DNA from 4 places in the Paraburkholderia sp. BL23I1N1 genome. Region 2 is predicted to be linked to each of the others. Evidence: riboswitches for the same ligand, from Rfam matches in the RefSeq annotation. Region 2 holds a riboswitch; each other region holds the start of a gene.
The links. Region 2 has a riboswitch for cobalamin ahead of B0G76_RS18950 (TonB-dependent receptor domain-containing protein). Riboswitches for the same ligand answer to the same signal wherever they lie in the genome.
Positions count from the first base shown of each region.

Region 1: another riboswitch for cobalamin. It lies ahead of B0G76_RS15330 (CbtB domain-containing protein); the one in region 2 lies ahead of B0G76_RS18950 (TonB-dependent receptor domain-containing protein).
Region 3: another riboswitch for cobalamin. It lies ahead of B0G76_RS25285 (oxidoreductase); the one in region 2 lies ahead of B0G76_RS18950 (TonB-dependent receptor domain-containing protein).
Region 4: another riboswitch for cobalamin. It lies ahead of cobW (cobalamin biosynthesis protein CobW); the one in region 2 lies ahead of B0G76_RS18950 (TonB-dependent receptor domain-containing protein).

Region 1 covers NZ_RAPV01000001.1:3,291,591-3,299,055, forward strand. The annotation lists gene B0G76_RS43800 (RHS repeat domain-containing protein) at 1-841, opposite strand, end outside; gene B0G76_RS15325 (CbtA family protein) at 1,441-2,187, opposite strand; gene B0G76_RS15330 (CbtB domain-containing protein) at 2,199-2,420, opposite strand; cobalamin riboswitch at 2,463-2,602, opposite strand; gene B0G76_RS15335 (histidine phosphatase family protein) at 2,660-3,238, shown strand; gene B0G76_RS15340 (alpha/beta hydrolase) at 3,282-4,367, opposite strand; gene B0G76_RS15345 (MarR family winged helix-turn-helix transcriptional regulator) at 4,591-5,052, shown strand; gene B0G76_RS15350 (FUSC family protein) at 5,059-7,161, shown strand; gene B0G76_RS15355 (DUF1656 domain-containing protein) at 7,207-7,416, shown strand; gene B0G76_RS15360 (efflux RND transporter periplasmic adaptor subunit) at 7,413-7,465, shown strand, end outside.
Region 2 covers NZ_RAPV01000001.1:4,062,119-4,069,583, forward strand. The annotation lists gene B0G76_RS18930 (EAL domain-containing protein) at 1-176, opposite strand, end outside; gene B0G76_RS18935 (isochorismatase family cysteine hydrolase) at 450-1,013, opposite strand; gene B0G76_RS18940 (BON domain-containing protein) at 1,506-1,889, opposite strand; partial or broken gene B0G76_RS18945 (porin) at 1,918-2,616, opposite strand; gene B0G76_RS18950 (TonB-dependent receptor domain-containing protein) at 2,823-4,754, opposite strand; cobalamin riboswitch at 4,851-5,048, opposite strand; gene metE (5-methyltetrahydropteroyltriglutamate--homocysteine S-methyltransferase) at 5,082-7,376, opposite strand.
Region 3 covers NZ_RAPV01000001.1:5,410,926-5,418,390, forward strand. The annotation lists gene cobJ (precorrin-3B C(17)-methyltransferase) at 1-1,271, opposite strand, end outside; gene B0G76_RS25275 (precorrin-2 C(20)-methyltransferase) at 1,259-1,990, opposite strand; gene B0G76_RS25280 (precorrin-8X methylmutase) at 1,991-2,617, opposite strand; gene B0G76_RS25285 (oxidoreductase) at 2,610-4,160, opposite strand; cobalamin riboswitch at 4,243-4,422, opposite strand; gene cbiE (precorrin-6y C5,15-methyltransferase (decarboxylating) subunit CbiE) at 4,507-5,742, shown strand; gene B0G76_RS25295 (cobalt-precorrin-5B (C(1))-methyltransferase) at 5,742-6,830, shown strand; gene B0G76_RS25300 (cobalt-precorrin-6A reductase) at 6,827-7,465, shown strand, end outside.
Region 4 covers NZ_RAPV01000001.1:5,731,379-5,738,843, reverse strand. The annotation lists gene B0G76_RS26845 (cobyrinate a,c-diamide synthase) at 1-392, opposite strand, end outside; gene cobO (cob(I)yrinic acid a,c-diamide adenosyltransferase) at 396-998, opposite strand; gene B0G76_RS26835 (cobalamin biosynthesis protein) at 995-1,513, opposite strand; gene cobA (uroporphyrinogen-III C-methyltransferase) at 1,510-2,271, opposite strand; cobalamin riboswitch at 2,615-2,895, shown strand; gene cobW (cobalamin biosynthesis protein CobW) at 3,111-4,211, shown strand; gene cobN (cobaltochelatase subunit CobN) at 4,218-7,465, shown strand, end outside.

The DNA.
Region 1 (7,465 bases), 770 kb from region 2:
CACGGTCGTTACTGTCGTATTCCAACCTGATTGAGGTCGCCGTTGCCTGTATTACGTTATCGGTTGGCCACTCGGCGATAGTTGACGGCCGCTGCCTACCGTCATATATGACCTTGCGGATCACACCCGTACGGGTTGTTTCGGAATAGAACTTGCCAGTGGCATCCGAGTAGGCTTCCGTCGTACCAAGCAGTTCGTCCCTCAGGTGGAAGTACCCGCCGCCAGCTTTCGTCAGGGAGAGCTCGCGATGTCCTGGCACGACCCAAGCTCCGCCAATCCACTTGAAATTCAGAACTTGTTGGTCACCTCGATAAGCAACAATGTGCGGCTCGCTCGCGTTGGCACCAAGCAGATCAAGCCTTCGCTGCCAGTTGTTGACCCAGTTGTGCCCCATCGTTGTCTGCGTGGCGTCATAGGGCTTCGAAAGATAGGTGCGTTTAAAGACGAGTGGAAGCGTATCGCCGCTGGCAAAATCAGCCTCGGAAAGCGTGACGATGCCCTTTGCTGGCAACACCGGGTCCGCCACCGGGCAAGAGTCGTCAGACTGAGGCGGAACCGGGACGCCACGGCAATAGTCCGCTATCCAATTCGATGCATTAGGACAGTTGTAGTAATTCATTGGGCCATACGGGTCGTCAGCACCCGTCGACATAGGCGATGTTCCTGCGACCTGGACAGCGCAGGTCGGAGTGCCGGGAATCCCGAGGGACTTCTGATACGTCTGCATGCATTGCATGTATTCGGCCGCGTTTGCACCGAACGCGACCATAAGCAGCATGAATGCGGCCAGCAGGCGGGCCGCCATGCCCGCCGGTCCCTCATTGATTCTTTTGTTTTTCATAGTCATCCTTATTGGTTGTACTTGTTTGAAGCCCAAGCACCCTATAAGGAGCATTCCATCGTCGCTATCCGACAATTCCTAAAATTACATTTTCCCTGTGTCTGTACAAACGTTACTGTCACGCCCCTTACGCAGTCCGTAGGGATTTACGAAAGAGCTCGTCAGTCATCAACGCATCGCAGTGAAAAAAACTGGAACGTCAGACGCTGGATACCCGTACGTGAAGTAATTGGACGCTGGCACCCAAACCAAGGCAGATTGGAAGGGAAGAGAAGGGCCGCGTAGAGCGTCGCCCGAAAGGGAGATGAGTAGCGCAAGAAAGCGCTACGAGATTAATCGCAATACCAAGTGCGATTTCAAAAATCAGCCCCGTCAAAAACCGGGCCAAACCTCACCGGCTAGCCGTCCGAACGGCGGCCGCAAAGTTATCCCCAGTTTTTGTTCGCAAGCCTGTGGATAACATTCTGGCAAGCACGCCAAGTACTTGATGTATTTGGTTTCTGTTGCGCTGCACGTCGGCGTGACCGCATGAACGGTCACGCCTCACGCGCCAAAAAGTAAAAGGCTTCGCGGCAACCTACGCCGCCTCACCTCTCACATCAAAGATAAGCAGACTTCGCCACACCACGTTCCGCGGAAGCCATCAGTTTGCTCCGCTCAACCATAGCGCCAAACAGCAGCCCAATGGTCGTCCACATAATCACCTGCATCCCGATCGCGGCAACGCGGAACTTCCACAACAGTACCGCCGGGAAGGCCGCCGGCACTTCGTTGATCACGGGCATCGACAGTTGCACGGCCGCAATGATCACGACAAACAGCACACCGGCCACGATCGAGCCATTCCACGCACCCAGTTTCAATGCAGCGCGGCGCCGCACCTTCAGGGAGAACACCATCGCAGCGATTGAGATTGCGATCATCAGGAAGAATAAGCCGGTCCGCATCCCGATCGTCTCCGGGTCGCCCACCGAGGGTGGATTCGCCGGATATTTGATGTTTGGAACGATCACCAGCGTGATAAACGCGCCAAGCGCCAGCCATGCGGACAAGGCGCGCGCACTCAATGCGCCGACGCGGCCGTACGCAAACGCGAACACCAATGAGAACAGCCCACCGAACGCGGCGCCATACGTCACGACGCCCGTCAACAATCCCAAGCCCGCTTGCGTGCCGCGGCTCACCAGTTCGGGTTCGGGCGCGTCGCCTTTGGCGGCATCGGCCTTTTCCTCGAAAGAGATCGCCTGATCAACCTGCGGTTCGCCCACCAATTTGGCGAAGCCGAACGTGAGCAACCCCGCGGCGATGCCTGCAAGCATCCCGCGTACCAACAATTTACCAACCATGTTCGACTCCGTTAGTGGCAGGGAAAGCCGAGCAGATGGCGGCCGTCGTGCACGAATTCGTGCACATACATGCCAGGCACCAGAGACGTGGCGCCTTCTTCGGCACCCACGAAATAAATCGCGAGCAACAGCAGCAAACCGCCGAACACGATCCAGGGCAGCAGTTCACGCAGCGGAATCGGCGTGGGTTGGGCGACAGGCTGAGTCGCGGAATCGAAAACAGCGTTGGACATAATGGACATCTCCTGGGGGTAACGCGCCCCGATAGTCGATTGAAGAGGGATGGTGCAAAGCTCAGGTCTGGCTTTCGGCTTGTAAATACCGATTACAGTGGCGCGACCGCGCCGGGCTCTCACCGGCTTCCGTGCTTCGCAGTGTCGCTATTCTACGCGCTAAACTTTGCCTCCCGGCAAGGCAAAGCATGGTCGCACGCCTCCTGCTTCAGTCCGGCCTTTATGATGGAATCAACTGAATGGACACACGGCTGTTACTGATCAGCCACGCATCGACCGCGGCGATGCGGGCGGCACGCTTCCCCGCCGACGATCCGCTCGACGCACGCGGCCTCGCCGAAGCAGGCGCCGCGCGTGCGCGTCTGTCGATTCCGGACGACGCGGCGGCTTTCGTCAGCCCTGCGGTTTGCGCACGTGAGACGGCGTCGGCCTTGGGCCTCGTTGCAACCGTCCACGAGGAGCTGGCAGATATGGACTACGGTCGATGGCATGGCCGCCGCCTCGCCGATCTCGCCGTCGAAGCGCCGCAAGACCTCGCCGCATGGACGCACGATCCCGACGCTGCCGCGCATGGCGGCGAGTCATTCACTCGACTCGTGAAGCGGATAGGACAGTGGCTCGATACGTTGAGCGGCGTGCCAACTCGTACAACGCAAAATATCGTCGCCGCCACGCACGCGCCGGTAATCAGGGCCGCCATTGTTCATGCACTCGGAGCGTTGCCGGCCGTGTTTCCGCGCATCGAGATCGCACCACTCTCGGTGGTCGAGTTGCGACGCTCGCAACGCGGCTGGACATGGTGGCCGGCGTCACGGTAACGGCGGCCGCGATGTCTGCCGCACCCGACCAACAACGCCTCACTCATTGCTCACATCCCCGGGTGTCAAATATCGCCGACAGCGCACAGACCGACGTCAGCATGCGCGCGCCGTCATGGCCCACACCCGGCACGATATGAAAGCTCTGCTTCAGCCCTTCCGGATGACGCGCCTGGATATACCGGTAATACGCTTCCGCACGCGCGTCGCGCTGCGGACCCTGCGCTTCGGCAGCACAGGTTCTATCGAGGGCGCTTTGCTGCGGATCGTCGTCCGCGCCACCGACCAGGTTGTCGATCCGTCGCGACACATACGTCGCTTCGAGTTGCGCGGGCGAGCGGTCGTCGAGGTACAAAGGCCGATTGTCCATGCCGTATTTCCATTGATTGAAGCCAACGCATTGCGCGGCGTCGAACGGCGCCGCCACGCCTTGCGCATTCGGCCGTTGCGCATCGAAATACGCATACGTCAACGGGCTCGCCACCACGTAGCGCACGTCGATGCCTTCACTAGTCAGCACGTCGATGTTGCGCGCCGCCACAGCGTAACGCTGCACTACCTGTCCGCCGCCCGAATGTCCCGCGAACACAACGTGCTGCAGATTCGGAAACTGCTTGCGATCCGCGAGGCGCGTAACAATCGCGTCCAGCACTTCGTATGAACTGATGGGCAGCGGTGCCCGCGCCGCTTCGCCGCCCATCCACGCGTCGCCCTTCCAGCGCAGCAGATCGGCCGGTTCGTGATGCTCGCGTGTGTCGAGCGTGGCGAGGAACTGTGGCGCGATCAGGAGCGTGCTGTCGGGGTCCACGTGAGCGGCGTCGCGTGCATTCTGCGCAGTGCGGAAGTACACGTCCGCGTTGCGCAATTTGCCGTGAATCACGATCACCGCACGCGTCACCTGCGGTTGCGCGACGTTCCAATCCTTCGAGAGATACAGCGGGAATTCAGCTTGCCCTTGCGGCGTGTCGATCGCGAACCGTATATCCGAGATCGTCGCCACCGGTTTCAGATGAGACTCGTGGGCATCGTGGGTATGCACCGCGAATGCCGATTGCGCTAGCAATGCCAACATAGCGGCACCGGCTACCGCGCACCCCATCGCCAAACGTCGTGAAAGATTGAATGTCATGCAGGCCGCTCCTGATCACGGTGCTCTATCTTGAACGCGGCGCATTGCCGAATCCGTCGTTGAAGAGCATCGAAGCTCAAAACCGGCGGCGAAGGCCAAGCGTCACGCGTTGTTCAACATCGATGTTGTCACATTGCAGCGGCAGGCTGCTGCAAAGCCCATCCGCACAAAACTCACAATTCAATAGTTTGCTAACGAATATTTTCGAAATACAATACCGGCCATGTCGAATCTCGATGCCTTGCGCCGCACCGTCAGCAGCACCCTGGTCGTCGCCGCCAGAAAATGGCGGCGCACGAGCCATGGCGTACTCGCGGCCTTTAACGTCTCCGAAGCGTGCGCCACGCCGCTACTCACCGCCAGCCGGATTGGCGAAGCGGTGCGGCAGGTCACGCTGGCCGATCACATCGGTATTGAAGGGCCCTCACTCGTGCGGCTGCTCGATCAACTGTGCGCGGCCGGCCTGATGCGCCGCGACGAAGATCCCGAAGACCGGCGCGCCAAGACCGTCGTACTCACCGACGAAGGCCGCGCCGTCACCGCGAAAATGGAAGGAGAGCTCAATACGTTGCGGGCGCAAGCTTTGAAAGGCATCTCGCGCAGCGATCTCGAAGCGACCCTGCGGGTGCTGGCCGCGTTCACGGCCGAAGCACCTGCGCCGCACAACGCCGGGGATGCCGAGTAAGCGCTTATGGTCTATCCCTCCATCCGCGACTGGTTGTTCTCCGTCAAGACGTTTGCCGCGGCGATGATCGCGCTCTACATCGGTCTTTCGCTCGAGCTGCCGCGCCCGTATTGGGCGATGGCCACCGTCTACATCGTATCGAATCCGTTTGTTGGCGCGACCCGCTCCAAGGCGCTTTATCGTGCGCTCGGCACCGCGCTCGGCGCGTCGGCCGCAGTGCTGCTGGTGCCGCCGTTCGTCGAATCGCCCTATCTGTTCAGCGTGGTCGTCGCGCTGTGGACCGGCGCGCTGCTGTATCTGGCGGTGGCCGACCGCACCGCGCGCAGCTACGTGTTCATGCTGGCGGCCTACACCATGCCGATCATCGCCCTGCCCTCGGTCACCAATCCAGGCGGCGTGTTCGATCTCGCGATCAGCCGCACCGAAGAGATCTTGCTAGGCATCGTGTGCGCGAGCATCGTCGGTAGTTCACTGTTTCCTAGCCGACTCGCGCCCACCATCATCGAGCGGACCGACGCGTGGTTTCGCGATGCCGCGTTCTATGCGAGCGAAACACTGTCAGGCCGCATCGCGGGCGCGGCGATCTCGGGGGCTCGCCAGCGGATCGCGACCACGATCAACGGTCTGGAACTGCTGCTGAGCCAGCTTGCCTACGACCACACCCGGCCGGACATCCTGGCACGTACCCACGAGCTGCGCGGGCGCATGCAGCTGCTGCTGCCGATGATGTCTGCGCTGGCCGATCCGCTGGTCGCCCTCTACAACAGCGGTCGCCAGACCTGGCCAGAGGGTCTCGAAGCGTTGCTCAACGACGTCATCAAGTGGTTCAATGCGCCGCTTCCCGCAGTCAGCGAGGGCTATCACCCCGACCCGGAAGCCAACGCGTTACGCGAGCGCATCGCCGCCATGCAGCCGCCGCCGGCCGCGCTGGCGGCCTGGGACGTCGCGCTGCTTTCGAACGCGCTGTGGCGTATGAAACAGGTGATCGACGTCTGGCAGGACTGCCGGTCGCTGCGCATCATCATCACGCGCGAAGAAGGTTCGTGGCGGCCGCGGTTTCGCCATTGGCGGCTGGGCGGCACCGAGCGGTTTTTCGACCGCGGCATCATGCTGTTTTCGGCGGTTTCAGCAGGCGCCGCGGTCGTCCTCGCGTGCAGTCTGTGGATCAGCTCGGGCTGGGCGGACGGCGCCAGTGCGGTGACGCTGGCGGCGGTCGCCTGCTGCTTCTTCGCGGCGCTCGACGAACCCGCGCCCCTGGTGTTCAAGTTCTTCATCGCCACGGCGGTCAGCGTGGTGGCCGCCGGCATCTATCTGTTCGCCGTGCTGCCGCATGTGCATGATTTCCCGATGCTCGTCGTTCTGTTCGCCGCGCCGTTCATTCTGGTCGGCACGCTGATCCCGCGTCCGCAGTTCAATATGGTGACCGTGCTCGTGGCCGTGAATACCGCCACCTTCATCAGCATTCAGGACGCCTACTCGGCCGACTTCCTGATCTTCCTGAACAGCAATCTCGCCGGCCTCGCAGGCTTGCTCTATGCGTATTTGTGGACCCGCGCGACGCGGCCGTTCGGCGCTGAACTCGCTGCCTCCCGGCTGTTGCGTTCGAGCTGGGCCGACGTGGCGCTGACCGCGTCCACACGAACCATCGAAGACCCGCGCAATCTCGCCGCGCGCATGCTCGACCGGCTGATGCAGTTGATCCCGCGCCTTGCCGCGACGGACGACCATCGCCATCCGTCGATCGAAAGTTTTCGCGATTTGCGCATCGCCTTCAACGCGCTCGATCTGCGCCGCGCGATGCGCAAACTCGGCGGCGAAGCGCCGGCCGCGATCGACTATGTCCTCGAAGACGTGCGTCAATACTACGAAACCTGCATCGACCTGCACGCGCGCCAACCGGTCCCGGCGAGCCTGATGTCGTCGATCGACGCAGCCGTGGTGCGCGTCACCGCACAAGGGGTCGCCAACGCCGGCGCCCCGAGCGCGACTTCGCAACTCTCGGCGCGCCGATTGCGCGACGCGTTGCACGCGCTGGTCGGCTTGCGTCTTTCGCTGTTTCCGGCCACGCTAGTCACGCCGACGCCGCCCGAACCGGAGGCCGCCGCCTGATGCGCCCGTCTCACAACCCGATCCACCTCTTTCCCGGTTCCCGCGATGATCGGTGAAATCGATATCTTCGGCGTGTTCGTGCCGGCCGTGCTCGTGCTGATGTTCGTCGCCTATCTGATCAACCTGGCCATCCGCACGGTGCTCGCGCGCGTCGGTTTTTACCGCTTCGTCTGGCACCGTTCCATCCTCGATCTCGGCATCTATGTGCTGGTGCTGGGCCTTGTCGTCGTTGTTTCGCACAGACTAATAACGTGAAAAAAACCTGGTTCTCCGTCGGTCAAATCCTGCTGACCCTGATCGTCGT
Region 2 (7,465 bases):
TGATAGGTGACAAGCTCCGCGCGCATCACGGCTTTCTCGGCAAACTGCTGCAGATCTTCTTGCTCGCGACGTTCTGCGTCTTCGTCGGCGAAATAGATGCTGGTCAGTACTGGGACAACCGTCGCGATGCAACCCAGTGCGATAGAAGCAGAAATAAGCGACAGCCGCTTGATCATCTCGCGAGTTCCGTCGTGAATAGCTGTAGGGCAGACCTCGCACCACGCGTGCGGCGTGCTCAGGGTCGAACGCGTGGAAGTGCGATGCCAGCATGAAGGATAGTGTCTGGCGTCATTTTATCAATGCGTTTGATTGGTGCGCCGCACGTGCGCTGCCGGCGAATATGAACAGCCGATCTTCGACGGTAAGTGGACGTGGGTCGTTTCGTCGTCTGAGTCCGCTGCGGGTTGGCTTATGCCACATGCATTGGGCAGCGTGGTCCGGAAATTCGTCTAGGCGAGCAGCCGCAAGGCATCCGCGAGCGACAGTACGGTGGTGCGCGAATCGAATGCGGTGGAGAACAGATGTTCATGTACCACCTGATCCGGGTCGTAACAGCAATCCTTGGCCGTGTAGAGGCGGAAGTCCGCGTCGCTCGCATACGCGACGGACGACAGCACGACACCGGTCGATGCAATGCCGACCATAATCAGCGAATCGGCACCTTGTGCGAAAAGTCGTGCCTGCAGATCGGTGCCGAAGAACACGCTGGCGCGATGCGCGGTGATGACCGGTTCACTGGCCTGCTGGCGTAACTCCGGCGCGGTCCTGTCGTCGACGAAGAGGCCAAGTTGCTTGATTCCCTGGCCATTCTTGTTCAGTGGACTGACTTCCGGATAGCCCGGACTGAACCGGAGGTTGGCGAAATAGACGCTGACGCCTTTGGCCCGCGCCGCGTCGCATAGCTTGCGCGTATTGGCGAGCAAGGTCGGCGCGACCGATGGAAAGAGCCCAAGAATGTCGGTCTGGTAATGCATGACGACAAGCGCGGTTTGCGCCGGCGCGATTGCCTCCATTTACATTTCTCCTTTACAGCTAAGCATCCGAACAGAATGATTTAATCGACCGACAACCATGGAAACTAGGGGGCGGATGCCGATACGGCGCTTCCAGCCTTTTGAGGCACGCCTTTCTGGTGAGGGTCTTTGTGGTGAGGCTTTTTGTTTGTGCTAATGGCCTTTTGTTCGGCTTTTCGTTGCGTATCCTGCATCTGCTTCGTCCCGGGGGCGCGTGTCTGTGCCACGACTTCGGGAGCAAATGCGAATGCGAATGCGAATGAAACAGCAAGACTTGCGGCGACTACCAACGAAACCGCGTAACGTCCGTTCATGATTCTCTCCCAAGTCAGACGCCGGGGGGCGTGACCAAGACATTAATCTACTCCGTTGACGGCGTGACCGCGACCTGATTGAAGCGTTGCGGTCGCACCCATGCCGTCCGGTATGGGTGCATCGGGGTTCACTTGATTTCGATGCGTTCTATCGAGGTGGACCGATCCAAGCGCAACACTACTCGCCGAACGGCTTCTGCACCGTGAGCTTGCTGCCCACCGACGTCACACCCTCTACACCCTTCGCGACCTCGGCGACGGTGTTGATCAGCGACGCGTCCGGGACCGTGCCGCTGATCGTCACCGCGCCGCCTTTCGCCGTGATGCCGATGTTGCCCGCATCGATCTCCTTGTGCTTCGCGAGCGCCGCATACACCTTGCGCCGCAGCGCCCGATTCGCCTGCCGCGCGGCGGTGGCCGTCATGCCGCCAGACGCGGTAACCGCCGCGCTGGCTGTACCAGCCGATGCCCCCGCCGACGCGCCGTCCTGGGCCCATCCACTGATCGACGCCGCGGCGATCGCAACGCCGAGTGCCACCCTGAGTCCATTCATCGTTTTCATCGTTGTTCTCCGTGTCGATTTCAATTCATCAGAAGCTGTGACGCAGGCCGATCATCGTGGCCGTGGTCGACACGCCCGGGGCGACGGGCTGTCCGTACGTGATCGTCTGGTTCATCGTCCCGCGGTTCGCGACGTACCCGACCTGTGCATAGACGGTCGTGCGCTTCGACAGGCCATATTCCGCGCCCATCACGTATTCACTCGAATGGTTCGCCGAGTGGTTGCGGTCCTTCAGATAGTAGAAGCCGGACGTGACCTTGAGGAACGGGGTGAACTGATAGCCGAGACCACCCGAAATCATTTCGTAGTCCGCGAGGTTCGTGTTCGACGGATTCTTGCCGATCCCGTACGACGCCGACGCCGACGCCGATACGCCGCGGAACGTGTACTTCGCGCCGAAATAATAGAAGCGATTGTTGTCGAGCCCGGTCGGCGCGGCCGTCGCAAGGTTCGTGTCGTGAGCGTTGTAGTAGACGGCGGACAGATTGAGGCCGTAGTTCGAATATCTGAGCACCGCCGATTCGCGCGTGCCGCCCTGAATCTGGCCCGGCACGCCGCCCGGTGCGTACTCGAGTGCAACCGACGCGCCGTAGAACTTCGGCGACGGATAGACGAGCGCGTTGCTGTCGTACAGCGCACCGATCGGCACGTTCGTGTTGGTCCCGGGCCAGCCCGCCACCTGGTTCAGACCGAGCCATGCGGTCAGAATGCTGTCAACCGCCTGGGCCCTGCACGCCCGGCTTTGAACGCCGCCTCGTGTTTGCCTCTGATGACTTCGTGCATTACGATCCATGGGGACCGGTCCTTGGAATGAGACGGGTGTTTGCCTGGTAACAACCATCCTATCAATCCCTGGATCAGCCCCCTCCCTTTCTCTTCAAGCACTTACCCGCGTCTTCTCCTCCATGCAGGCTTAAGTAAGTGCCATTCCTTCTAGAACGTGTACGCCAACTTGCCGAACGCCGTGCGGCCTGGCGTGTTGTAACCGTACGCGGTGACATACTGCCGGTTAAAGAGATTCGACAGACTCGCGGACACGGTGAGATGCGAGTTGACCTTATAGGCGGCGCGCAGATCGACCCTTGTGTACGACGGCAGATAGGTCGCGTTGAACTGGTCGTCGAAGGTCGAGCCTCCGTAAAGCAGCGAGACCCCGGTGCTGAGGGCGTGAAGGTGGAACTCGTCCCACATGTGATCGACGCTCAGGCTGACCGTCTGGCGCGGACGGCGCGGAAGCCACGTCTGGTCGGTGACGTCCTGCGGATTCAGCAGGCCCACCGCGAGATTGACAGGTGTCGATTTGCCGACGGTGCCTTTGTACGACAGATCGATACCCTGGATGTGGGCCCGCCCGATGTTCACGGGCAACTTGGTCGCAGCGTTGAAAGAGATGAGGTCATGGACCCTGGTGTCATAAACCGCGGCCGTGAAGGTGCCGAAAGACGTCGAGGCGTCCAGCGCGGCCTCAACCGTGTCGCTGCGCTCGGGTAACAGGTTCGGGTTCGAGTAGCCAGGATAGTACAGATCGTTGAACGTCGGCAGGCGGAATGCGTTGCCATACGAGAGTCGCGCCGTATACACCGGCGTGATGGCATAGGCCACGGCGACATTGCCTGTATTGACCGACTGGCCCTGAACAATCTCGTGGCGGCTCGCCAGGAACACCGTCAGTGCACCGAGCGTGGCTGACTGATGAAGTGAGACAGACGAATCGTTGCGTGCCGGCACGCCCTGAGGGATATCGACCGGCAGGAACGCTAGCTCACGGCTAAAGTCGTATGCGAGCTTCGTCTCCCCAGACAGCGGCAGACCGAACAGTGTCAGCCCGCGTTCCTGATGCGTTAGCGAGGTCGAGGTGCTGAAGCGCGTCGAGTCGATCTCATCGGTCGGGATAGTCGGATCGTTCGCGTAGACGAACTGGCGGTCCGTGGCGTAGCCCACCGACTGGTCAAACTGGGTGGACGGCGTAATGTCCAGATGAAACGCGAGGCCTGTTGTCAGCTGATGATCGAGCTGCCGGTCGGCACCACCTGCATTGTCGTAAGACAGATCGGACTTGTGGTACAGGGCGAACGTGGAGAGCGACCAATTGTCGTGCGTATAGCCGAGACGCGCATCCAGATCCTGGGCATGGTACGGGTTCCGGCCATCCTCGTGGCCATAGGCGTACGGCTGGGTCGCATCGATCCCCGCGGTGTTGTAGTCGTGCAAACCGAGCGAGTAGGTCAGTCCGGACAGTGCCGAGAGCGGACCTGTGGACGGGATACTGCCCGACGTGCGGATTTGTGTATCGAAGGTCTTGTTCGAGCCGCCGCCTACGGAGACCGTGGTCTGGTTCGGCTGATTGGACGCATGGTTGGTGAACAGCTGCACGACGCCGCCCATCGCATCCGCACCGAACGACGCGGCCGCCGGGCCTGAGATGACTTCGACGCGGTCGAACGCGGAGGTCGGCAGATCTGCCCACTCGGCCACCCCGGTGGTCACGGAACCGACCCGGATACCGTCGATAAACACGGCGACCTGATTACCCGATGAGCCCCGAATGCTGACCGAGGCGGTGGACCCTGGGCCGCCGTTTTGCGAAACGGTGACACCGGGTAGCGTGGCGAGGGCTTGCGTGATACTCGGGTCGGCTGGTGACAGGCGTTCGAGGTCGGTGCGCGTCAGGACCTGAGTCGTGGCGTAGCGTTGGTCGAACGATTGCGGCAGGTGTTGGGTGTCGCCCGTGACGAGAATATTCGGCAGCGTGGTTTCGGCCGGAACCTGCTCCGACTGCGGCAACGACGCGTCGTCTGCGGCGTGTGCAACCTGCCACGCCGAGACGGTCAGGGCAGAGGTGATGATGAAATGACGGAACTTCATGATTGAACGGCAGATCCTGAGGCTGGGGCTGTCGTTGCAACGGGCGACCGCATAGGCGGTGCTTGCACATCGGGACACCCCGCCCCGGTATGGCTGCGCAGACCTCGGTTTGATGGCAGGTCTCCTGGCTCGCGGGTCAACGTCACGTGCCGACCTTCCCGGGGATCCAGTGGTCATGAGTGGCACAGACTCGCCGCTTACAGTTGCGGGGGCAGCCGCAGACTCGGAGCATGACTGCTCGTACTGCGTTCCCTTTTGATCCCGGTGACGGGAACCATCAGCGCGAAGCGTACCGATGCGTAGTGGCTGCCGTCAACCACTACGATGTTAGACCTGTGATGCTTCAGACCCTTGTTCCGCGAGCCTTTGTCGCAAAGTTCCGGCGGCTGACACCATGTTGGTCAACGCGGCTTCGGTCTCGGCCCAGCCGCGGGTTTTCAGGCCGCAGTCGGGATTGACCCACAGTCGTTCAGCGGGAATGACCTCGCATGCCCGTTCGAGCAATCGCTGCATTGCTTCGACGCTCGGGACACGCGACGAATGCGTGTCGTATACGCCGGGTCCGATTCCGTTCGGATAGGCGAACTCGCCGAAACCGTCGAGCAGTTCCATCGATGAGCGCGATGTCTCGATTGTGATGACGTCCGCATCCAGCGCGGCGATCGACGGCAGAATGTCGTTGAACTCCGAGTAACACATATGGGTGTGAATCTGCGTGGCGTCGGAGACACCGCCCGCCGCAATCCGGAATGCCCGGGTCGCCCAATCGAGGTAAGCGGACCAGTCCGTCTTACGCAGTGGCAGCCCTTCACGGAATGCCGGCTCATCGATCTGGATGATGCGGATACCGGCTTTTTCGAGGTCCACGACTTCGTCGCGAATGACCAGAGCCAATTGGAGTGCGGTAGTCGAGCGCGGCTGGTCGTCACGAACAAATGACCACTCGAGCATGGTTACCGGCCCGGTCAGCACGCCTTTCACCAGCCTATTGGTCAAAGACTGCGCGTGACAGGCCGCATCCACAATCATGGGCTCGGGCCGGTAGATGTCGCCGTAAATAATCGGCGGCTTGACGCACTGCGAACCATAATTCTGAACCCACCCGCTTTCGGTGAGCGCGCATCCCCAGAGTTTGTCCGCAAAAAACTCGACCATGTCGTTGCGTTCGACTTCGCCGTGCACCAGTACGTCGAGTCCGAGTTCTTCCTGTCTTCGAACGACGGTCGCCGTTTCGGCGCGCATACGCTCCAGGTATTCAAGTGCGCGTATCTCACCCCGCCGATAGGCGGCACGAGCTTGCCGTATCGCCGGCGTCTGCGGGAATGAACCGATTGTCGTGGTGGGCAGAAGCGGCAGCTTGAGCGAGTGATGCTGCACACGACTTCGGTCGGTGAACGGACTCTTACGGCTGGCCATCGTGTCGGTGATTGCGGCGACACGTCGCTGGACCAATACATTGAATACCGCGCCTGAGCTGCTGCGCGAGTCGAGTGCAGTATCTGCCGCTGCGAGCGCTGACTCGGCCGCTGCCGGATCGTGGAGCGCGAGCGCAATCGTGCTGAGTTCATCAAGTTTTTCGGTTGCGAAGGCAAGCCACGACCGGAGTTCGGCATCAAGCCGCTTTTCGGAAGCGAGCGTGACTGGCACGTGGACAAGCGAGCAGGACGGTGCGATCCAAAGCCGTTCGCCGCGTTCCGCATGAAGGCTCGCTAGTGAACCCGCAATGGCACCCAGATCGGCGCGCCAGACGTTGCGTCCATCGACGACGCCGGCAGATAGGACCTTGTCCGCCGGAAGCGCAGAACGCCACGCCTCCAGCTGTTGCGGAGCCCTGACCAGATCGATATGCACACCGTGAACAGGCAGTTTTGCGACGGCCGGTGCGTGATCGGCGGCGGTGTCGAAATAGGTTGCCAGCAGCACCTTGACGCCCGAATCGCCCAGCACGTTATACACGGCGGAAAACGCCTCGAGCCAATCCGCTTCGAGATCGACACAGAGCGCCGGCTCGTCCAGTTGGACCCATTCGATACCTCGCGCTTTTAGCGTGTCGAGAATGCGCAGGTAGCGGATGACCAGCTTTGGCACCAGCGTTAGCCGGTCAAAGCCTGCAACACGGCTTTTGGATAGCCACAAATAGGTGATAGGTCCAATCAACACCGGCTTGACCGCATGATCCAGTGCGAGCGCCTCGTCGATTTCCTCGAAGAACCAGTCGACGCCGCCATTGAACGTGGTGTCGGGACCGAGTTCCGGCACAAGGTAGTGATAGTTGGTATCGAACCACTTGGTCATTTCCATGGCCGGCTGCGCCTTGTTGCCCCGCGCCAGTTCGTGATACTGGGCGAGCGACAGGGTCGCCGGCTGGAAACCGAATCGCTCAGGTAACGCGCCGAGCAGGGCGGTCAGGTTCAGCATCGGGTCGTACCACGCAAAATCGCCGACTGCGACGAAATCCAGCTTCGCAGCACGCTGCAATTCCCAGTGACGGGCGCGCAGTTCCTTTCCGACCCCACGCAAATAGGCATCGTCGGATTCTCCACGCCAGAAAGATTCCTGCGCGAACTTGAGTTCGCGATGCGCGCCGATGCGCGGAAAACCGGAGATGTGAGTGCGGGCCATGCGGAATCCTTGAGTGAATGCCGCGTAGTGTGCGAGTCACGGTATGATTCATCAAGCGACATGTTTTCATCATCATATGAGCCACATTC
Region 3 (7,465 bases), 1.3 Mb from region 2:
GCGTTCGTCGAACCGCCTTCTTCGAGCGCTTCAAGCACCGCAGCCGCCATCGCAAACACGCCTGGATCGCCCGACGACACCATCACGACTGAGCGTCCGGTGCGGGCGAGTTCGAACGCATGACGCGCCCGCTGCATCTCCTCGCGATTGTCCGTGCCGTGTACGCGTTGATCGGCGCGTAAGGGGCCGGCCATTTTCACGTAGGTCTCGTAACCGAGAATATCGGTGGCTTCGTTCAGCGCGGTTCGGGCGGCAGGCACCATCAGGTCGGCGCTGCCGGGGCCGAGGCCGATCACCGTCAAACGGCCTCGTGCGCGGCCAATTGTGTTGGGGTCGATTGCCAACGCGGCTAGCGCGATTGCAACACCTGTGTCGGCGTCGTCACGCAGCGTTTGATAGGGGACGTGCAGCGCGGCATGTAGCAAATTGCTCGGCGGCCTGCCGTCTTCCGGGCGTGGCTGGGTAAAACGCAGTGGCACGTTCAGGGTTGCTGCGGCTTCGACGAGCGCGGGGTCCGTCATGTGTTCGGCAGAAGCCAGCAATGCCGAGAGCGAGAGTGTCGCCAGACCGTGCGCGTCTAAGGCCTCGCGAACCAGCGCGGCGATCTGGGCGCCTGAACCAGCCCCCGTCACCGCCGCCACCACACTCCGCGGATGAATCACCAACTCATCATCCCGCCCATCCCACGCACGCGGCGTCACACGAATCGCCAGACGTGCCGGCTCCGAGCGCGGCAATTGCGCATCATCGAGCCACGGCGCTTCGCCCTCAATGCGCGTGCTTTCTCCAGCCAGCAAGTCCGACACGAAGCGCTTGCCTTGCGCAATGTCGGCGAGCGCATAGCCTTCAGGCGGATTGAGCACACACGTTCCAAAGCGCAGTTCACCACTCGTCGTAATCGCAGGCGACACAGCCAACTCAGCAGCAATCTCGCGCGCCATCACATTGACGCCCGCAAGGCCGCCGAGCAATGGCACGACCGCACTGCCGTCTTCTGCAACGGCCAGCACCGGCGGTTCGACACCCTTGTTCGACAGCAGCGGCGCCACGCAACGAATCACAATCCCGGCGGCGCATAGCGCAATAACCGGCGTGCCGCGCGCGTACAGATCACACAGATGCGCGCGGAGTTCCGTGTAGGAGACGTCCGCTTCGACACGTCCCTGCAAGGCATGCACCTGGCTACCTGCATACAGCATCTGGATACGCCGTGCGGTGTCCAACGCGCCCGCGCCGAGAATCACAATCGCAGGAGGCGTCAACCTTGCCATTTTTCCCCCGGCACCACGAGCAGTGAGAAATACGGCGATGCCATCGGATCGACTTCGGCGAGCGGCACGATGCGCTGATTGCCCATGGTCGCGCGTTCGACGTAAAGCGCACGATGCGCGAGCCCCAGTTCGCCGAGCACGCGCCGCACTTTATCGAAATTGCGGCCGAGTTTCATGATGACCGCCGCGTCCGCATCCGCGAGACGACGGCGCAATTCGTCCTCGGGCAAGACGCCGGAGAGCACCGACAAACTCTGATTGCGATACACCAGCGGAGCACCGAGCACCGCTGCGCCGCCGAGCATCGAGCACACGCCGGGCACGACTTCGGCCTCGAAATGTGGCGCGAGGCGGTCGTGCAAATACATATACGAGCCGTAGAAAAACGGATCGCCTTCGCAAATCACCGCGACATCGCGGCCCGCGTCGAGATGGCCGGCGACGACCTGCGCCGCGGTGTCATAGAAATCGGCAATGATCGCTTCATACGAAAGCGGCGGTTCGAGCGCTTCGGTCGTGACGGGATAAACGAGCGGCAGATGCTGTTGCGTGTCATGCAGATGCGCCTCGATGATGCTGAAGGCGTTGCCCTTTTTACCCTTTGCGACGAAATACGCGACCACGGGTGCCGCTTTCAACAATCGCAGCGCTTTCAGTGTGATGAGTTCAGGGTCGCCGGGGCCGACGCCCAGTCCGAACAAACGTCCTCGCACGGTCATTTACTCGACCTCCGTCGCCAGCGCATTCACCGCGGCGGCGGCCATCGCGCTGCCGCCGCGTCGACCGTGAACTACGACGTAGGGCACACCGCGGCTGTCTTCGGCAAGCATCGCTTTCGATTCGGCCGCGCCGACAAAACCGACCGGAAAACCGAGTATCAATGCGGGCCTCGGCGCGCCGGCATCGAGCATGTCGAGCAGATGAAAGAGGGCGGTCGGCGCGTTGCCGATCACGACGACGCTGCCGGCCAGATGCGGCCGCCACAATTCAAGCGCGGCCGCCGAGCGTGTATTGCCGAGTTCGCGCGCGAGCCCGGGCACGTCCTCATGCGTGAGCGTGCAGATCACCTCGTTGTTCGCGGGCAGCCGCGCGCGCGTGATGCCTTGCGCCACCATGCCGGCGTCGCACAGAATCGGCGCGCCTTGTGCCAGCGCTGTGCGGCCCGCAGCACCTGCGCCCGCGGAAAACTGAAGGTCTTCAATAACGTCGACCATGCCGCAGGCGTGGATCACGCGCACCGCGAGTTTCTCGAGGTCGGCGGGGATGCGCGAGAGATCGGCCTCCGCGCGTATCGTCGCGAAGGATTGGCGATAGATCTCCTGACCGTCGCGAATGTAATCAAGCATCTAAAGGGCTCCGGGCCGGGTGTGCCGAGTGTGCCAATTGGCCGAGCAGGTCGGCGGCCTGGTCGATCGTGAGTTGGCGCGCGACGCACGAGCCGAAATCCGGCTGGCCGTCGGGTCGATAAAGGTCGTAGATGCCGGGCGCCGCAGCCAGCAGCGTGTAGGGCGCGCAATGTGCGGCGGCGCATGAGCGCGGACAGCCGCTCAGATGGACGTCGATGCCGTCGGGCAAGCGCTCGGCTAGAAGCAGTGCGTCGGCTTTGGTATCGGCGAGGCCTTTTGCGCAGCCTGTGGAGCCGGCGCAGGCGATCAGGTGTGTTATGGGCTGCGCGGGATCGCAGGCAAGGCCCAGTGCGTTCATTTCGGCGAGCACGGCGGGCGCGTCATTGGCGGCGATATCGGGCAGCAATACGCTTTGCCAGGGCGTCATGCGCAGCGTGCCATTGCCTCGCTGTTGCGCGAGTGCGGCGAGGCCGCGCAAGCTTGCGGCGTCGAGGCGTCCGAGCGGCGGTTGGCCGCCTACGTGCAGCATGCCCACTACGCGTTGAGCGTGTGCGCCGAGTCGTAACGTGGCGTCGGCAGGCGTGCCGCGTTGCCAGCTTGCGAGCGACGTGTCGCGTGATAGCGGGAAATCGGCATACGTCTGAGCGTGCTGCAAAAGTGCGTCGACGGAATGCGTGGCAAGCAGATGACGCATGCGCGTGGCATCGGCGGCGGCCAGATCCAGGAACGTGTGCAAGAGCGCGCGAACAAGGACGGCGACTTGCGATGGCAGCACGGCTGCGAGGGCGCCGGTGCTATCCGTGCGAGGACGCTCGGTGGAGTCATGCGAGTCGGCGTATTCGGCATGCCGGAACGCATCGGTATCCGCATCCGCGTTCGCGCTTGCCACCCCAGGCGGACAACCCGCCAGACCAAACACAAATCGCGCACCGTCTCGCGCTTGCGTCGCCGCCAGCCAGACATCATGCGGATGATCGAGCCTGGCCAGGCGCTCGCCGCCGTCGAGCAATAGCGCGAATTTGGGCGATAGTGCCGCGAAACGCGCTTCGGTTTGTAGCAGGGTGAGCAGGTCGATGCTGAGCGGCCTTGTGTCGATGAGCGCAAATGGATCGCGCCCGGCAGTCGGGCTCGTCATCAGATTGCGCACATCGTCCGCAGCGGTCGCTGATAGCGGGCTAGGCGCTGTTTGTGTGGCCGGCGATGGTGTTTTTGAAGCATCCGCTGCACGCGTCGCCGGAACGGGTCCAAGACCCGCCTCGATCAGCGCCGCGATCAACGCCGTTTCATGCCCGCCGCGCACGCCACGCACCTGCAGATTCGCGCGATTCGTGAGTTCGATCACGCCGGCCGCATGCCGCTCGCTGACGTCGGCGATCACGCCAGCTTGCGCCGCGCTCAGCTCGCCGCCAGGCAATTTGATCCGGCAGATCCCGCCATCGCGCGCGGCGACGATGCGCAGCAACCCCGGACATGCCGAGGGCCGCAGCGCGAGGGCCGCGTCGGGCAAAACCGTGGAGGGCGAAGCTTGATTCAAGACGGACACCGGGTTGAGGGTCGCGCGACGGCCCGAGCGCCGCCCAGGCGGGCATTGCTGCGGCATCGGTACACCCCGCCCGATGTAGGCTGGCACGAACAGTCTGGCCGGCAGGTCTCCTGGCTGGCAGGTCAGCGTCCGCCGCGGCCTTCCCGGTCGAACCAGTGGCGCGGAGCGCAGGCGGACTCGCTGCATACAGTTGCGGGGGCAGCCACAGTGGCACTGTGTTCCCTCTTCGGCCCCGAAGGGCACCGGCGGCTGTATTATGCCTTTTTTCGAACAGCACAACGAGGCTGGACGCTTTGATCGGCGTGGCACAGCGCATTATTTGAAGATACAGAATGAGGATGGATGCATGCCGGCGTGGCTGACCGTGGTAGGCATAGGCGATGACGGCTTCGCCGGCTTGGGGAAGCCCGCGCGGCGTGCTTTGCTGGAGGCGTCGGTGGTGTACGGCGGTGAACGGCATCTGGCGATGCTGCCCGCACGTCTCGCCGCGCGCCGGGCGGCATGGCCGAGGCCGTTCGATCTCGCGCCTTTGCTGGCGGAGCGGAACGGGTCCGTCTGTGTGCTGGCGAGCGGTGACCCGATGCTGTTCGGTGTCGGCGCGACGCTGGCGCGGCAGTTGCCGGCAGGCGAGTTGCGGGTGCTGCCCGCGCCGTCGTCGTTGTCGTTGGCAGCCGCGCGGCTTGGCTGGCCGTTGCAGGATGTCGCCGCGGTTTCGCTGGTAGGACGGCCGTTGCCGACGCTGAATGCGCATTTGCACGACGGCGCGCGCGTCTTCGTGCTGAGCGCCGATGGGCGCACTCCCGCCGCGTTGGCCGAACTGCTGAATGCGCGCGCTTTCGGCGCGACCCGGATGACCGTGCTGGAACATTTGGGCGGCGATCTGGAGCGGTGTATCGACGGCCGTGCTGACCAATGGTCCGCGGGCGAGGTGGCGGCGCTGAACCTGATTGCGCTTGAATGCCGTGCCACGGAGGGCGCTCCGCGTCTGCCGCTGACTACCGGCTTGCCCGACGACGCCTTTCGCCACGACGGTCAGTTGACCAAACGCGACGTCCGCGCGATCACGCTGGCGCGCCTCGCGCCGACGCCTGGCGAACTGCTTTGGGATGTGGGCGCGGGCAGCGGCTCGATCGGCATCGAATGGATGCGCGCGCATCCGACTTGCCGCGCGATCGCGATCGAAGGGCACGCGGAGCGGCAGCGGTTCATCGAACACAATCGCGATGCGTTGGGCGTACCGGGTTTGCAGCTGGTGGCCGGCCGCGCGCCCGAGGCGCTGGAAGGATTGACGGCGCCGGATGCCGTGTTCATCGGCGGTGGCGTCACGGCGCCGGGCGTGCTCGACGCCTGCTGGGCGCGCCTGCGCGACGACGGGAGACTGGTCGCCAACGCGGTGACCTTGCAAGGCGAGGCGGCGCTCGCGGCGTGGCGGGAGCAGCACGGCGGCACGTTGACCCGCATCGCGCTGGCCGAGGCGCAGCCGCTCGGCGGCTTCGATACGTGGCGTCAGGCGTTGCCGATTACGCTGCTGGAGCTCACCAAGCGCGCCATATCTACCCCAGCCGACTCCCCCCAACCGTAATGCGCGACGAAACGCCCGAACAACCCGTCCCGCTGCGTAGCGGCTACACGACCGGCAGTTGCGCCACCGCGACGTCGCTCGCAGCCGCGCGTCTGTTGCTCGCGGGTATCGTTAGCGAGGTCGCGGAGATCGTGTTGCCGAAGTGCCAGCATGTACCCATGCCGCTGGTGTTCTGCCGCCTGACCGCCGACGGCGCAGAAGCCGGCACGGTGAAAGATGCTGGCGACGACCCCGACGTAACGCACGGCGCAATCGTATTCGCCCGCGTGCGCTTGATCGCCGAAGCCCGTGTGCAATTCCGTGCAGGACCGGGCGTCGGCACCGTGACGCGCGCGGGCCTCACGCTGCCGGTCGGCGAACCCGCGATCAATCCCATGCCGCGCAAGATGATGACCGAGCATTTGAGCGAGCTCGCGGCGGAGCATGGATACAGCGGCGGTTTCGAAGTGGCGATCGGTGTGGAAGGCGGCGAAGCGCTCGCATTGAAAACAATGAATCCACGCCTCGGTATTCTCGGCGGCTTGTCGATTCTCGGCACCACGGGCATCGTGCGGCCGTTTTCGTGCTCGGCCTATATCGCGTCGATTCATCAGGGCATCGACGTCGCGCGCGCGAACGGTTACCTCCATCTCGCAGCCTGCACCGGCAATGCAAGCGAAGACGCGATGCGCGCGCACTACGGTCTGCCGGATATCGCGCTGATCGAAATGGGCGACTTCGTCGGCGCGGTGCTCAAGCATATGAAGCGCGCACCGGTCGAGCGGCTGAGCGTGTGCGGCGGCTTCGGCAAACTCAGCAAGCTGGCAGCCGGGCACCTCGATCTGCATAGCCGCAATTCGAGCATCGATCTGGAACGGCTTGCCACATGGGCCGCCGCGCATGGCGCAGACGACGCGTTGCAGGCGGCGATCCTCGCCGCCAATACGAGTCAGCAGGCCGTCGCGTTGGCGCACGCGCAACAGGTGCCGCTCGGCGATATCGTCTGCCGGCATGCGCTTGCTGTCGCACGGGATATCGTGCCGCCGCAGGTCGCGGTCGAAATGTTCGCGATCGATCGCCAGGGCAATCTGATCGGAGCCGCGAAATGACGCGGGTCCTGCTACTCGGCGGCACCGGCGACGCTTTGCGGATCGCAAGACAACTCGGCCCCGGGCACGTGTACAGTCTCGCGGGCCTCGGCAAGGTGCCGGACGATCTATCGTGCGGCGTGCGTGTGGGCGGCTTCGGTGGTTGTGAAGGCATGGCGCGTTACATCGCGGACGAACGTATCGGCCTCGTGGTCGACGCAACGCATCCGTACGCCGCGCAGATCAGCGCCAATGCCGCCAAAGCGACTGGGGAGGCGGGCGTGCCGTGCTGGGCGCTGCGCCGCGCAGGCTGGCAGCCGCAAGCCGGCGACGACTGGCGCATGGTCGGCGATTGGGCCGAACTTACGGCCGCGCTCGCTCCGTTCAGTCGGCCGCTCTTCACGCTCGGACGCGAACCGCTTGCGCATCTCGACGACATTCCGCCGCAGCAGTTCTGGACGGTGCGCTGCCTCGACGCGCATGAAACCAATCCACGCGCGCGGATTCTGGCGGCACGCGGCCCGTTTACGCTTGAAGGCGAGCGAATGCTGTTCAGCGCGGAAGCGTTCGATGTCCTCGTCAGCAAGAACAGCGGCGGCAGCGCCACCGAAGCGAAACTCGAAGTCGCGCGCGAACGCGGCTTGCCGGTCGTGATG
Region 4 (7,465 bases), 1.7 Mb from region 2:
AAGGTCTGTGCCATCGCTTTCGCTGATATCACCGCGAGCACCGGCACGCCGAACGTGGTTGCCAGATCCGCGCTGCTCGGCGTGCCGTCGAACAGACCCATCACGCCCTCGATCAGGATCAGATCCGCTTCAGCCGCCGCTTGCGCGAGCAGGTTCCGGCAGGCCGACTCGCCCACCATCCACAGATCGAGCGATAGGACCGGCGCGCCGCTGGCACGCGTCAGGATCATCGGGTCGAGAAAGTCGGGGCCCGTCTTGAACACGCGCACGCGCCGGCCCAGCCGCCGGTGGTAGCGCGCGAGACCCGCGGTGATCGTGGTCTTGCCTTGACCCGACGCGGGCGCGCTAATGAACAGGGCGGGGCAGGCTACGACGGAAGTCCCCTCCGACATTGCTCAGAACTCCACGCCGCGCTGCGCTTTCACGCCTTGCTCGCGATACGGGTGCTTGACGATGCGCATTTCGGTGACGAGGTCGGCGGCTTCGATCAGCGCGTCGGGCGCATGACGGCCGGTCACCACCACGTGCAGCATCTCCGCGCGCGCGTTCAGCACGGACAGCACTTCGTCGAGCGGCAGGTATTCGTACTTCAGCACCGTGTTGAGTTCGTCGAGGATCACCATCTGATAGTCGCCGCTCTCGATCATCCGGCGTGCTTCGGCCCAGCCTTTGCGCGCGGTGGCGATGTCGGCGTCGCGATTCTGGGTGTTCCAGGTGTAGCCGTCGCCCATCGTGACGAAGTCGCAATTGGCGATTGCACCGAGGAAGTCGCGCTCCGAGGTGTGCAGCGCGCCTTTGATGAATTGCACGACGCCGAGGCGCATGCCGTGTCCAAGCACGCGCACGGCCATGCCGAAGGCGGCGGTGGTCTTGCCTTTACCGGTGCCGGTGTTGACGATCAGCAGGCCTTTTTCGACGGTGGCGCTAGCCTGTTTTTTCTCGTGGCCTTCGCGCCGGCGTTCGGTCATGCGTTGATGCGATTCGGGATCGGTCTTCATGAAGGGTCCTGTTCTTGAGGGGCGTGGTTTGTCTGTGCGCGGACGGGCTGGGCGGTGGTCGAGGCTATCGCTACCGTGATGCCGTCGTGGATCGTTTTGCGTACGAGCAGCCGCGCGTCGGCGGCGTTGGGCGCAATCGATCCTTGAGCTGAGGCGACTAATGCAACCGGTGCATGCGCCCCAAGACGCGCGCTGGTCGGATCAGATCTTTCGGCCGCCGCGGCGAGCAACGCGCAAGGCTCGCAGACACCGTCGATGCCGAGATGCTCGCGTGCGGCTGCCGACGGATCGTCCACGGAAATCGCCGCAATCTGCGCGCGGCTGAACAGCTTAAGCGGTAGCGCGTGACGTGCGCAGAATTCGAGCAGGCCGGCTTCGTGCGCTTTGGTTTCGATCGAGGCAATCGCGCCGATTTCATCAAATGCGTGTGAGCCGAGCGCGGCACGCACAGCGGTTTCTATCTGCTCGGCCGAGCTATGCAAGCGACAACCGATGCCGACGGCGAGTGTTTTCATTGCGTGTCCAGCGCGCCGACCGCACCAGTTTTCACAGCATCCCGCGCCAAAGCCAGCGACGCCACGCCACCGATCACCACGATCGCCGGCGAGCCGAGTCCGGCGCGCGAGACCGCATTCGCGAACTCGCCGAGTTGCGCAAGCGCATGCCGTTGCTCGGGACGCGTGGCCGATTCGATCGCCGCACACGGTGTGTCGGCGCTCATGCCGGCGGCGAGCAACGCACCGGCGATATCGTTCAGCCGACGCATGCCCATGTAAATCACTAGCGTCATGCGTGTGGCAACGAGCGCGGCCCAGTCCGGTTCGCCGCTGCCGGCGCCGTGTCCGGTGACGAACACCACGCCTTGCGCGTAATCGCGATGCGTCACGGGAATACCGATTGCCGCGGGCGCCGCAATCCCGGCGGTGATGCCGTTGATCACCTCCACGCTAATGCCCGCTGCACGCAGCGCCTGCTGTTCTTCGCCACCACGGCCGAACACGAACGGATCGCCGCCTTTCAAACGCGCGACGCTGCGCCCGGCCTTGGCGTGCTCGAGCATCTGCGCGACGATGCCGTCCTGCGGCGTCGACGGATGCCCGCCACGTTTGCCGACGTACACGACCTGCGCATCGGCGCGCGCGAACTGCAGCACGTCGGGGTTCACCAGATCGTCGACCAGCACCACATCGGCTTGCGCGAGAGCGCGCGTTGCCTTGAGCGTCATCAGTTCGACATCGCCGGGGCCAGCGCCGATCAGCCAGGCGCGGCTCATCGCGGCGTGCACGGCGCGCGCCATGTCGTGACAAGCGGGAGCGGGTGAGGCGCGAGGAGGCTGGGGGCGGCGGATATTGAGGTCATGCGGCGCTACGGATTATTTGTCAGACAGTGGCATCAAAAACGCATGCGCGATGCGAAAGCACCGCGGGTCGCTTACCGTTGCAGGGACAGCACAGGTCGAGCGCGGCGAGCGCAGCCTGTTTCCCGTTTAACTGCACATGCGAGCGCATAGGTGGGCGCCAAATGCGCGCATACGATAGCACAGGGCAGGCCGCGCCGGCACTGCGGAAAGGCCCTGCCGCGCCCCGCGTTTCCTTGACGGCACAGGGCGCTCGGCCTAAACTCGCACGCACTTTGGTGCTCGTGTGCGCGCTCGTGCGCATGCAGTTAAACGGGAAACAGGGGGCCCACCTGCAACGGACCGGGCCAACCTGTGCTGCCCCCGCAACGGTAAGCGAAAAGCGGTGTCGGGTTGATTGCCTGGCGCCGCGGAGCCGGCTTCGATGTCCACGCGCAAGGCCGCGTCGGCATATAACCACTGGGCGAGAAACCACTCGTCCGGGAAGGGGAAGCGGCGCTTTCGCCAGCCCGGATACCGGCCAGACTACGAAGAACGACCTCCGCGGGGATGCGGTGGCGCGTTCATGACCTCATTCCCGTTTTCTGTTTTTCTGTTGCTTTGGCAACGCCGTTATTCGTCCCCGTGTGTGGTTTTTGTCGTGACCTGGTCGTTGCTTGGCGCATGCGCCTCGTTGCCCCGGCCTATAGAGACAAACGAGACAAACGCGCGGACGCGTCGGTGTGCATGTGCAACTCCTACGGATGGACCTCACGATGCAAACTCAAATGCGCAAGATCCCCGTCACCATCGTCACGGGCTTTCTCGGCAGCGGCAAGACCACCCTGCTGCGGCACATTCTTCAGCATGCGGGCGGCAAGCGCATCGCGGTGATCGTCAACGAGTTCGGCGAACTCGGCATCGACGGGGAAATCCTCAAGGGCTGCGGCATCGGCTGCGATGAAAACGGCGTCGAAACTGAAGGCCAACTGTATGAACTCGCGAACGGCTGTCTGTGCTGCACCGTGCAGGAAGAGTTTTTCCCGGTGATGGAAAAGTTGGTTGAGCGCCGCGAGCAGATCGATCACGTGCTGATCGAAACCTCCGGTCTCGCGTTGCCGAAGCCGCTGGTACAGGCGTTCAACTGGCCGCAGATCAAAAACAGCTTTACCGTCGACGCAGTCGTCACCGTGGTTGACGGCCCGGCTGCGGCGAGCGGCCAGTTCGCCGACAATCCGGTCGCCGTGGATGCGCAGCGCAAGGCCGATCCGAATCTCGATCACGAATCGCCGCTGCACGAATTGTTCGAAGATCAATTATCGGCAGCCGATCTGGTGATTCTGAACAAGACGGATTTGCTCGACGAATCGCATCAAGCGGCTGTCGAAGCCGTCATCCGCGAAGAAATTCCGCCTCAAGTGAAGATCGTGCGCGCGCAGATGGGCCAGCTCGATCTGCATACGTTGCTGGGTCTCGAAGCGGCTTCTGAAGAAACGATCCACTTGCGCCACGATCACCACGGTTCGGCTGAGGATGCCGATCACCATCACGACGAATTCGATTCGGTCGTGGTGCACGCGAATGTTGCGTCGCGCGAGGCTGTGATCGCAGCGTTGCAAGGGCTTGTCGAAACGAACACGATTTACCGCGTCAAAGGTTTCGCGGCGTTGCCGGGCGCGGCGATGCGTCTGGTGATCCAGGGCGTGGGCCGACGTTTCGATAGTTACTTCGACCGGCGCTGGCAGGCGGGCGAAGCTGGCGAAGGGCAGCAAAGCCGCTTCGTCCTGATCGGCGAGGACATCGACCAGGCCGCGCTGCAACACGCATTCGACGCCGCCTTGGGCGCCGTGGCGAACGCCCAGCCGCAACAGGCGTAAACGGTCATGCATCTGCTGCGCACCACGCCGGGCGGTTTTGTCGACGATACGCAAGGCGTGATCCGTATTGATCAGCGGCCCGCCGATATCGTGGTGCTCAGTTCCGCCGATACCACGCTGTCGCTGCTCGCGAGCGTGTTTCCTCGTCTGGGCGAGGGGTTTCCGAGCGTGCGGCTCGCGAACGTCACGTATTTGCGGCAGCCGGCCTCGGTCGATTTCTACGTCGAAGACGTGTTGCAGCATGCGCGTGTCGTGGTGGTCGATCATCTCGGCGGTGAGGCGTACTGGCCGTACGGAATCGAACAGGTGGTCGCCCTCGCCGAACGCAAGCAGCAGACGCTCGCGATGTTCTCCGGCGATCTGCAGGAAGATCCGAACCTGCTCGCGCGCAGTACCGCGGACGCCGATCTGTGTCATCAGCTATGGCGCTATCTGCGTGAAGGCGGCCCGAAGAATGCCGAGGCGTTTCTGCGCTGCATCGCGTACCGCTCGCTTGGCTGGGGGCGCGAGCCTGCGCCGCCGCGCGCACTGCCTGCCGCCACGCTCTACCATCCCGAACGCGATACGCCGACGGTGGCCGACTGGCAGGCGCGCTGGCGTCGGGGCGCGCCGGTCGCTGCAATTCTGTTCTACAAGGCGCATCTGCAAGCGGCTAATACAGTCGTGTTCGACGCCCTTATCGATGCGCTCGAAGCACAAGGGCTAAATCCGCTGCCGATCGCGATTACCTCGCTGAAAGACGCGATGAGCCGCGACGTTGTGCAACAGTTATGCGCGCAGCACGACGTCGCGCTGGTGCTGAATACAACCGCATTCGCTGCGTTCGCCATCGACGATCCCGAACCGCTCGCGCTCGCCGGCGACGCACCGGTGATGCAGGTGATCCTGAGCGGCGGCAATCGCGAAGATTGGGTCAAGGACAATCAAGGCCTCAACTCGCGCGACATCGCCATGCATATCGCGCTGCCTGAAGTGGACGGACGCATCATCACGCGGGCGATCAGCTTCAAGGGCCTCGCCTATCGCTGCCCGCACACCGAAGTCGATGTGGTCCGCTATCAACCGGACCTCGAACGCGTCGGTTTTCTGGCCGAACTGAGCCGCCGCTGGTGCCGCCTGCGCACGCTCGACAACACGCAGAAGAAACTCGCGCTGATCCTCGCCAACTATCCGATGAGCGAAGGGCGGATCGGCAATGGCGTGGGGCTCGATACGCCGGCATCGGTGGTCGGCATTCTGTCCATGCTGCGCGATGGGGGTTACCGGTTAGGCGATTTGGCCGCCGATGGCGACGCGCTGTTGAAGAAACTGACCGAAGGCGTGACCAATGATCCGGTTGTACGTGACTTGCGGCCGGCGTTGCAAAGCCTCGCACTCGACGACTATCTCGTGTATTTCAACGCGTTGCCCGCGGAAGCCCGCCATGCGCTGAACGGACGCTGGGGTTCGCCCGAGCAGGATCCGACGTTGCGGCGCGGCCGCTTCATGATCGCGGGGTGGCGCTGCGGCCAGGTGTTCGTCGGTATTCAGCCTTCGCGCTCGCGCGAGCAGGGCGATTACGCGAGCTATCACGACGCTGAACTCGTGCCGCCTCATGCGTATCTGGCGTTCTATTTCTGGCTGCGTCATCAATTCGGCATCGACGCGGTCGTACATGTTGGCAAGCACGGCAATCTCGAATGGCTGCCGGGCAAGAGCGTCGCGTTGAGCGATGCCTGCTGGCCCGATCTGATTCTGGGGCCGATGCCGCATCTGTATCCGTTCATCGTCAACGATCCGGGCGAGGGCAGTCAGGCGAAGCGCCGCGCGCAGGCTGTAATCATCGATCACCTGATGCCGCCGCTCACGCGCGCCGAAACGTACGGGCCGTTGCAGGACCTCGAACGCCAGGTCGACGAATACTATGAAGCGCTGATGGTCGATCCGCGCCGCTCGAAGCTGTTGAGGCGCACCATTCTTGCGGCGATCGTCGAACATAAGCTGCATCACGAGCTCAGTTTCACGGAACCGAACGGCCAGGACGATGAAGACGCGCTGCTGACGCGCGTCGATGCCTGGCTGTGCGAGTTGAAGGAGGCGCAGATTCGCGATGGGTTGCACACGTTTGGGCAATCGCCCGCCGGAGTGCAGCGGCGCGATACGTTGCTGGCTTTGGGACGCTTTCCGGTCGGCGATGGCCAGGGCGGCAAGGCCGGTTTGATCGATGCGTTGGCGCGCGATTTGCAAATGGATCATCTGTTCGACCCGCTGTCGGTGGATTGGTCGGCGGCGTGGGAGGGTCCTCGTCCTGACGTGTTGCAGCAGGTGAGCGACGCGCCGTGGCGACACTGTGGCGATACACGCGAGCGTTTGGAGCTGCTGGCGGCCGAGATGTTGCGTGGCGTGTGTGGTGATGAAACATCCGACACGGCGCCCGCGAGCGGGGCGTTGCCCCAGGCCGAACGTGTGATCGAACGCCTGCGTAACGACGTCTTGCCGCGGCTCGACGCTTGCGGTCCGCAGGAAATGCTGAACCTGAAGCGCGGCCTCGAAGGGCGGTTCGTGCCGCCGGGTCCGAGCGGTTCGCCTTCGCGTGGACGGCCCGACGTGCTGCCCACCGGCCGCAACTTCTATTCGGTCGATACGCGCGCCATTCCGACGCAAGCGGCGTGGTCGCTCGGTTTGAAATCCGCGCAGCAATTGATCGAACGGCATTTGCAGGAAAAAGGCGACTATCCGCGCGCAATCGGGCTCTCGGTATGGGGCACCGCAACCATGCGCACCGGCGGCGACGACGTCGCCCAGGCACTCGCTTTACTCGGCGTGCGGCCGAAGTGGGCGCCTGGCAGTCATCGCGTCACCGACTTCGAGATCATGCCGATCGAGGTATTCGACCGGCCCCGCATCGACGTCACGTTGCGCGTGTCCGGCTTTTTCCGCGATGCCTTCGCGAACGTGATGCATCTGTTCGATGCTGCCGTGCAGGCGGTGGCCGAACTCGACGAGCCCGAAGACCTGAACCCGATCCGCGCACGCGTGCTGCGCGAACGCGACGCGCTGATTGCGCGCGGCATGGACGCCACCGAGGCACGCAAGCGCGCCGGATGGCGCGTGTTCAGTGCGCGACCCGGCGCGTATGGCGCGGGCTTACAGGACATGATCGACTCGCAGCAGTGGCAAACCGACGCCGATCTCGCGAACGCCTATCAGGCGTGGGGCGGATACGCGTACGCGCAGAAAAGCGCCGGCGAAGAAGCGCGCCATGCATTCGGCAC